One region of the Clostridium omnivorum genome, then DNA from elsewhere that is predicted to be linked to it. Evidence: a T-box and tRNA genes for the amino acid it is inferred to sense, from the RefSeq annotation. Region 1 holds a T-box; the other holds one or more tRNA genes.
The links. A T-box is a leader RNA that pairs with one kind of tRNA and senses whether it is charged. The one in region 1 lies ahead of leuS (leucine--tRNA ligase), so its partner is inferred to be a tRNA-Leu.
Positions count from the first base shown of each region.

Region 2: it encodes a tRNA-Leu, which carries the amino acid that the T-box ahead of leuS (leucine--tRNA ligase) is inferred to sense. The anticodon was not compared.

Region 1 covers NZ_BRXR01000001.1:759,927-764,428, forward strand. Annotated here, with positions in the region: gene bsdE14_RS03485 (glycoside hydrolase family 94 protein) at 1-2,004, opposite strand, end outside; T-box leader at 2,193-2,410, shown strand; gene leuS (leucine--tRNA ligase) at 2,464-4,502, shown strand, end outside.
Region 2 covers NZ_BRXR01000001.1:1,516,089-1,520,590, forward strand. Annotated here, with positions in the region: gene spoIIE (stage II sporulation protein E) at 1-835, opposite strand, end outside; tRNA gene bsdE14_RS06960 (tRNA-Met) at 1,292-1,368, opposite strand; tRNA gene bsdE14_RS06965 (tRNA-Met) at 1,386-1,461, opposite strand; tRNA gene bsdE14_RS06970 (tRNA-Leu) at 1,466-1,554, opposite strand; tRNA gene bsdE14_RS06975 (tRNA-Met) at 1,558-1,634, opposite strand; tRNA gene bsdE14_RS06980 (tRNA-Met) at 1,651-1,726, opposite strand; tRNA gene bsdE14_RS06985 (tRNA-Leu) at 1,731-1,819, opposite strand; gene bsdE14_RS06990 (S1 domain-containing RNA-binding protein) at 2,047-2,454, opposite strand; gene bsdE14_RS06995 (FtsB family cell division protein) at 2,516-2,785, opposite strand; gene yabQ (spore cortex biosynthesis protein YabQ) at 2,903-3,316, opposite strand; gene yabP (sporulation protein YabP) at 3,325-3,618, opposite strand; gene bsdE14_RS07010 (RNA-binding S4 domain-containing protein) at 3,768-4,034, opposite strand; gene bsdE14_RS07015 (HU family DNA-binding protein) at 4,123-4,401, opposite strand.

The sequences.
Region 1 (4,502 bases):
TAAATACGGTCTATTTAGAACATGGGACATAGCTCCTATGAGTCTCCGTGCGGAATCCCTAGGAAGCTGTGTATCTGCATCAAGAGTAATTACATACTTTACTTTAGAAAGATTGCTTATGTTGCCACTTATCACATTATAGCTAGTGTTTTTATCCCCTCTAAGTAAGCTATTAAACTCCATAAGCTTACCCCTTTTTCTCTCCCAGCCAAGCCATTTATTTTCCTTTTCATTAAATTGTCTATATCTATTAAAGAAATAAAATATGTCCTTATTTTCAGAAGCATATTTTTGGTTTAGTGCTTTTATTTCTTTTAATGCTGTATTTATTAAATTATTATCACTTTCCTCATGCTCATTATCGCTATCTTTAAAATCCCCTAACAATGCAAAATAAAGATTCTTATCCTCATTTGCAAGATAATAAACTTCCAAATCTTCTATTATATCCGCAACTCTTTTTTCATTATTTAAAAGAGTTGGTATAACAACAATACTAGTAAATTCTTCAGGAATACCCTCTTTTAAAGAAAGCTTTGGTATTATCCTGGGTGTTGAAATATAGTTTATACTCCAATTTAAAATAGAAGTTACAATCTCACTGCAAGGAACCAATATTGCGATAAATGCAATTATATAAAGATATATAGGGTAGCCAATATTAATAAGCATTACTCTGCTTATAACTAATAAGCAGAGCAGTACTGTTAAAATTAGTATTGTGCCAACATAAAAAGTAGTAATATTATTTTTTACATGCTTTTTAACCTTAGAAAACCCGTTTTCTTTATAATTTAAATAATCTTTAAGTTTTTCTTCGCCATTATCAATCAAATAGTATCCTACATGTCTTTTATACACTTCTTCACAATTTCCATCATTTGATTCAGCACATTCTACTGCTTTTTTGGCTACAAAGGCTTCAGTATTATTTACCAGCTTAGCTAACTTTTCTACTTTATGCCTATAATAATCTCTAGATTCAAAATCCATTTTCGAATATATATCAGCTGGATCCTGCTTCAAGGCATTTTCAACATAGCTTAGTCTTTCAAAATTATCTCTCCAATTCATTCCTGTAATTTCTCTAATACTATTTATGGAGTTACCTATTGAAAGTTGAAATCCTGCTTGTTTTTGATGCTCAATATTAATCATCTTTTCTGTATTTGTTTCATTTTTCTCAAGCTTTTCATCAATCCATTTATATAAGCCTGCATTATCAATACCATTATCTCTTAATACTTTTAAAAATCTTTCAGTGAAATATGGACTAAATTTTATATTTTCATTTTCAACTTTTTTAAGTTCTTCAAAAAGTTTGTGTTCATTAAATGCATTTATCAATCGTTCAGCTAGCGCATCACCACGTTTTTTTTCACTTTGTGCATATGCAATCTTATCAGCAACCTTGCTTATATTTTGAATTAAAGCAATGCGCACCATTATTGGCAATGCCCATAGTTCGCCACTAGTAAGTACTGAATGACTTTGATACGCTTCTATAAAGCCTTCCAGTGTGTTTTCATTAACTCTTCCATCGCTATGAGATATTAATTCTATTGCTATGCTATAAACTCTAGGATATCCTTTTAACAGACCATTTTCTATAATAGGAAGACCATTATAATAAGAATTTGGCATGTTTTGCTTAATATCCTTGTATTCTTTTTCAATAAGATAGATATTATCCAGCATCCATTCTGCAGCTGGTACCATATCTCTTCTATTTTTTGCTTCTCTATCTATGTACTCATACGCCTTTAATATGCTTCTATAACTTTTATCCAAACTCTTTATAAGCTTCCTCTTGCTGCTAGTTTTTTTTGAGGCTGAGTGAGTACTAGCAATCTCTATTGCATGTTTCTCCAAACCTTCTTTGCTCATATTAATGATTGGAATATCCTCCATTACATTATATTCATCCTTCTCATTCTTTCTTGTAAACCTATAATAAATCAACACTATAATCAAAAGTAAAGCTGTCAAATATATATAGAGCATTCCAATCCTCTCCTTACTTTCTATAGAAATTTCGACTTTTGTTATTATCTCCTAAGTTAAGTAAAAATATTAGTTAAATTATGCTAGTTTATTTGTTCTTTTTTAAATTGCTAAAGAACAATACATTTATCATTAATACTATAAATATGTTTGACAAAATCTAAAATGTGGCATATAATATAGAAAAATATTTTGCTATGAGAAGGAGCAGTAGTTTCTTTTTCAATTAAAGAGAGCTGTTGGCTGGTGAAAAACAGTGTTGAAAGGATACGAACTCGCCTAGGAGCTTGCTTGGCAAAACCAAGCACGGTAAAAACCGTTACCTTTATGAGTGAGATTTAGGCTTTTTCTGAGGGCTTAAGTCTAATTAGAGTGGTACCGCGGTATGTTATCTTTCGTCTCTATTATGACGAAGGATTTTTTTATTTTTTGTAATAATAATTTTGAGGAGGAAATATAATGGCAAACTATGGAACTGAAGTAGATGAAAAGTGGCAAAAAAAATGGGAAGAAACTAATCTATACAAATTTGATAAAAATAATTTAGAGAAAAAGCTCTATGTTCTTGAAATGTTCTCATATCCTTCAGGCAGCAAACTTCATGCCGGACACTGGTTTAATTATGGTCCAGTAGACTCTTGGGCAAGAATGAAAAGAATGCAGGGCTATAATGTATTCCAGCCAATGGGCTTTGATGCTTTTGGACTTCCAGCAGAGAACTTTGCAATAAAAACAGGTATTCATCCTAAAGACTCTACTATAAAAAATATAGAAACTATGGAAAAACAGCTTAAAGCTATGGGCGCAATGTTCAGTTGGGATAACGAAGTTGTAACCTGTGACCCTGATTATTACAAATGGACTCAATGGGTTTTCTTAAAGCTTTATGAAAAAGGCTTAGCCTATAGAAAAAAAGCTCCTGTAAATTGGTGCCCTAGTTGTAATACAGTACTTGCAAATGAACAGGTTGTAGATGGTCATTGTGAACGCTGCGAAACTGAAGTTACTAAAAAGGATCTTACTCAATGGTTCCTTAAGATAACAGATTATGCAGATGAATTATTAGAAAAACTAGATGATTTAGATTGGCCAGAAAAAACAAAAGCCATGCAAAAGCATTGGATAGGAAAATCTACTGGAGCAGAAGTAACTTTTAATGTAGAAAACTCCGATTTAAGTTTTAATGTATTCACTACAAGAGTGGATACACTATTCGGAGTAACATATGTAGTGTTAGCACCAGAAAATGAACTTGTAGATAAGCTTACAACTGCTGAAAACAAGGCTGCAGTAGATGAGTATAAGGAAAATGCTAAGAAGCAATCTGACATCGAGAGACAATCCTTAACTAGAGAAAAAACTGGTGTATTTACTGGCTCCTATGCTATCAACCCTGTTAACGGAAGAAACGTTCCAATCTGGGTTGGTGATTATGTTCTTAACACTTATGGAACTGGGGCAGTTATGGCCGTACCAGCTCATGATGATAGAGATTTTGCTTTTGCTACAAAATACAATCTTCCAATAGAAAGAGTTATTGCAGGTGGGGATAGTCTTCCATATACTGAATACGGAACCCTTGTAAATAGTGAAGAATTTAATGGTCTATCCACAGAAAAAGCAAAAGAAGCCATTGTGGATAAACTTCAAGCAATGAGCTTAGGTTCTGGAAAAGTAAATTATAGGCTAAGGGATTGGCTTGTTTCAAGACAAAGATACTGGGGAGCCCCTATTCCAGTAGTACACTGTGAAAAATGTGGTATTGTTCCAGTGCCAGAAAATCAGCTTCCAGTTGAACTTCCTTATGATGTTGAATTTGCGCCAGATGGAAAATCACCACTTGCAAAATCTGATAAGTTTATGCATACGACTTGCCCTCACTGCGGCGGTCCTGCTCTTAGAGATCCAGATACTCTCGACACCTTTGTAGATTCTTCCTGGTACTTCTTAAGATATGCAGATAATAAAAACTCAGAAAAAGCTTTTGACAGTGATACAATAAATAGCATGCTTCCTGTTGACAAATATGTAGGTGGACCAGAACATGCTTGTATGCACTTACTTTATGCAAGATTTGTTACCAAAGCACTTAGAGATATGGGATATCTTAATTTTGACGAACCATTCCTTTCTCTTACTCATCAAGGACTAATCCTTGGACCAGATGGACAAAAGATGAGTAAATCCAAAGGAAATACTATATCCCCTGATGACTATATAGTTGAATTCGGTGCAGATGTATTTAGAATGTATTTAATGTTTGGATTTGGATACACTGAAGGCGGTGCTTGGAGCGATGATGGAATCAAAGCAATAGCAAGATTCATAGAAAGAATTGAAAGAATCCTTGAAAATTCAAGAGCAGCTATTAATGATTATAGCAAGGCAAAGAATACAATAGATAAAGCTGAAAAAGAATTAAATTACTGGAGACATTTTGCAATTAGAGGTGTAACAACAGACTCTGAAATACTTCAATTTAATACTGCTATTGCAAG
Region 2 (4,502 bases), 760 kb from region 1:
AAACTATATAAGCAAGTCCAGTTAGTACTTTTCCACTATCCTTAAAGATTCCTGAGATAAGTCCACAAAGTCCATATACACTGACATACATCATCATATTATTCGATCCCATGCCTACTATAACGCCTAATGCAACTCCGCTTGCTGCTCCTACTGAACTTCCTTTTATATAGCTTACTACTAAAATAAATCCCAATGCTAAAACATTTCTAACTGACACACCATAAATTGATGCTCCCCAGGTTCCAGCTACTACTAGAGAAGCTGTTACTGCCATACTTATTATTTCCTCATTATTGAATAAATGTTTACTTTTCAAATCGGAAAAGCAAGTTATTGAATAATTGATAATATAATATAGTGGATAGATGCAAGCAATTTCGAAAAAAGTAGTAAATAGTGTAACTCCCAAAGTTACTTTACCAACTAATAGTTTAAATAGAGTAAACTCTACAAACATCACTACAAACATCATTATTAGCTTTTTTCTTTTATTTATGTCATCTACTATGTAGCTTAAAACTGTTATGGTTCCTATAACAGTCAAATATGCCGGTAAGTATTTAACATTATTGTACAAGGATGCATAACCAACAAGAGTACCACAGCCTACAATAAGAGTAATCTTTTCCTCCTTATGCATCAGCATAGATAGCAAGAATGCAATTCCAAAAGGTGCCATAAAATTAATCAGCATAACCCTGCTTATTAGCAGCGAAATAAAAAAGTACATCAGTACTTTAATAATAAATTTTAAATCTACCACCTTTTTATTAGTTTGCTTGTCCACTTTAATAGTTCTTTGATAAGTCAAAATATCTGCTCCGTACTGCATTCTTATAACCTCCACATCTTAATTACGTTGTTTTTATTATAGCAGAGGTATCAGGAAATAATTGTCATTTACTAGGTGGCTTATTTTTTTTTTATGGACATTTATCACTAACATTTTTCAAATAATTACTATATGTAGAATTTACTGTTTTTAGAACCAAAAGCCAAAATTTATTTGATATACAACACTTTCTTGGATTTAAGCATTTTTATCATAAGTTAATTAACTATATGTTAACTTACTATATTTATGAACAATTAGCCAAAAATATGTCGTACTTTAAAACTTTTTTATTTTTATGCCGTCAATATTCTCTTTAAATAAAAGATATGTCACATAAAAAAAATTACTGCAAATTTATTGTAAAATGGATAGATATAAATTTTAATAAAAAGAAGTTTTACATAAACATGTTTACCAAAAAAACAAAACTCACAGAATAATCTGTGAGTTATCTGGTAGCGGAAATAGGACTTGAACCTACGACACATCGGGTATGAACCGATTGCTCTAGCCAACTGAGCTATTCCGCCATACTATTTAATTTAATTGGTTGCGGGGGTAGGACTTGAACCTACGACCTTCGGGTTATGAGCCCGACGAGCTGCCAGCTGCTCCACCCCGCGATATTGGTGCTGAAGACCGGAATCGAACCGGTACGGTGTATTACCACCGCAGGATTTTAAGTCCTGTGCGTCTGCCAGTTCCGCCACTTCAGCATTTGGTAGCGGAAATAGGACTTGAACCTACGACACATCGGGTATGAACCGATTGCTCTAGCCAGCTGAGCTATTCCGCCATATTATTAAATTAATTGGTTGCGGGGGTAGGACTTGAACCTACGACCTTCGGGTTATGAGCCCGACGAGCTGCCAACTGCTCCACCCCGCGACATTGGTGCTGAAGACCGGAATCGAACCGGTACGGTGTATTACCACCGCAGGATTTTAAGTCCTGTGCGTCTGCCAGTTCCGCCACTTCAGCATATCGTTTCTTCTGACGACATGATTTATTATATATGATATAGTATCTAATGTCAACACCTTTTTAAACTTCTTTTTCAAATCACTATTCATGTATTATAAGCAAGGTTTAAACCCCTGAAATAACTAGGTTTATCCTTAAAACCATTTAGAACTACAAGAGAATTATTTATTGTAGATAATTTATTATTGTAGAAATTAAAAGGAACCTTAATTGGTTCCCCTATTTTAATAATTTGAACTTTTTCTATATCCTCGTCCCTTTGAATCCTGATGCTTCTTTAGGTCTTGAAATCTTTCCTCACTATCTTTTAGGAATTTAGATAATCTATCTTCAAAATTCCCATTGCCTTTGTTCTTTTCAGAACTCCAATCTACTTCTACAGGTCTTACAGATTTTTTCTGCGGCATAGCTTGCTTAATGGATAGACTTATCTTACCATTATCATCCACTGAAATAACTTTAACCTTTACTTTGTCTTGTTCCTTTAAATGATCTCTGATATTTTTTACAAAGGTATCTGCCACCTCAGAGATGTGAACTAAACCTGTTTTCCCATCCACTTCAACAAATGCGCCAAAGTTTGTAATGTTAACCACTGTACCTTCAAGGATACTTCCTGTCTGTAAGGTCATATTAAAAAGACTCCTCCTTAAAATAATGTTTTATATTAATATAAATTATAAACTATGTTAGCTATTTTTTATTTATTACAGGAGTCTCACCTTCCTTAATCATTTGAAGTCTTTCCCTCGCAAGCTTTTCAATATATGCATCAGTTTTAGACATCTTTATTTCATCCTGTAATTTCAAATTTTTATCTTTTGCTTTTGAAAGTTCTTGATTCTTAACTTTAATTTCAGAGTTAATTTTAGCAATAGAAATTTGAGTACCTATTAGTACATAAGAAACATATAAAAGAGCCGCTATAAAAATTATTCGTTTAAATCTAAACTTCTTTTTCATATGTATTTTCTCCTTTAACACAAAAAACTAAAAAGCCTACTCAAATAATTATTAACTTAAAATAATAAAGCTAAGTCTCATACATATATTTTAAATTCATTTTATGTTTTCTTCAAGTTATTTCTTAATGATTTTTTTCTTATTTTTAAATTTCACCTTATAAAAGCCAATCTTAAATGGATATAATATAGTATTCATGAAAATTCTTGATATCTTTCCAATAGAATTAAATATTCTATACTGTATTATCAAAAATATTTTACTTATAAATACCATATATATAAGTAAACCTATAGCAATAAACATGTAAGCATACATTCCAAGATGTGTGCTCTTGGTAAAAACTAAAAAAATGAATACTACTATTGCAGTAAAAATCCAAAATAAGGTATCTTCAATAAAAGTCACTACTTTATTTGGGTTTTTTAATCCCCTCATAATTCTATATAGATCAAATAATCCTCCCGTTATTACCCCTGCCAATAAACAAAAGAAAACTAGCCTTGCCTGTACACTAATTGGTAATATCATAATAACCTCTACTTAAATAATTTAGCGATTATGCTTTCTTTATCTTTTTTTGCCTCAGAACCCGTATAAACACAGGAATTAACGGTACCAATTATTATTACTTCTCCATTTTGTACATCAAGCTTATTCATCTTAAGCCCCTCCCCCTTTACAGTTAAGGAACCTAGAAGTGTGTTTAGCATTATCTGATCCTCATTAAAACTAATGACCTCTACTACTCCACTTAAGATAAGTCTCTTTCTGTTTTCAAGAGTTAAATTGGTTTTTTTATCTTCTATCCTTATTTCTTTTTTTACTTCCATGTTATCCTCCCTTGCATACATTTGTGTACATAAAGGATAAATATCTTTTATGTCCCCACTTGTAATTATTTATATGCAATGGAGCGTTTATATATTACAAGATAGCCACCTCAAAGCTGGAGCAGTGTTTAAAACCTCACAGCCATTACTTATTCTTCGTCTGTGTCTTCCTCACCAGCTAGAAGTTCATACATAGCCTTAGCATCCTCTTTTCTTACGTGCTCAAGAGTGCTTGTTATTCTTGCTTGTAAACTTTTAGCAGCAAACTTTATTTCTATAATGTCCCCTTCTTTAACTTCTGTTCCTGGTTTTGCAACTTTATTGTTAATAGACACTCTTCCAGTCTCACAAGCCTCTTTTGCAACTGTTCTTCTCTTTATAATTCTAGATACCTTTAAATATTTATCTAATCTCATCTCTATCCCTCACTACAATAGATAATAATATCCGAATTTGGATAAATAAAAAAACCCAGATGGAAATCTAGGCTTTTTATTGAAAAAGTTATTTGTTGTCTACCTTTTCCTTGAATTCTTTTCCTGCTTTGAAAACTGGAACTACTGAAGCTGGAATGTTTATTTCTTCTTTAGTTCTTGGGTTTCTTCCAACTCTTGCAGCTCTTTCTCTAGTTTCGAAAGTTCCAAATCCAACTAATTGAACTTTTTCTCCTTTAACTAAAGCTTCTTGAACGCTTTCTATGAATCCTTTTAAAGCTGTTTCTGCATCTTTCTTAGTTAATCCACTTTTCTCTGCTATGCTTGTTATTAATTCTGCTTTGTTCACTTTTGTACCCCGGTATCAAAATCATAGATTAAACTATGATATTTATCTTATGGGCCTTTAAGATATGGCTTATCACCATCAACCAGGTTTTTTCACCTCCT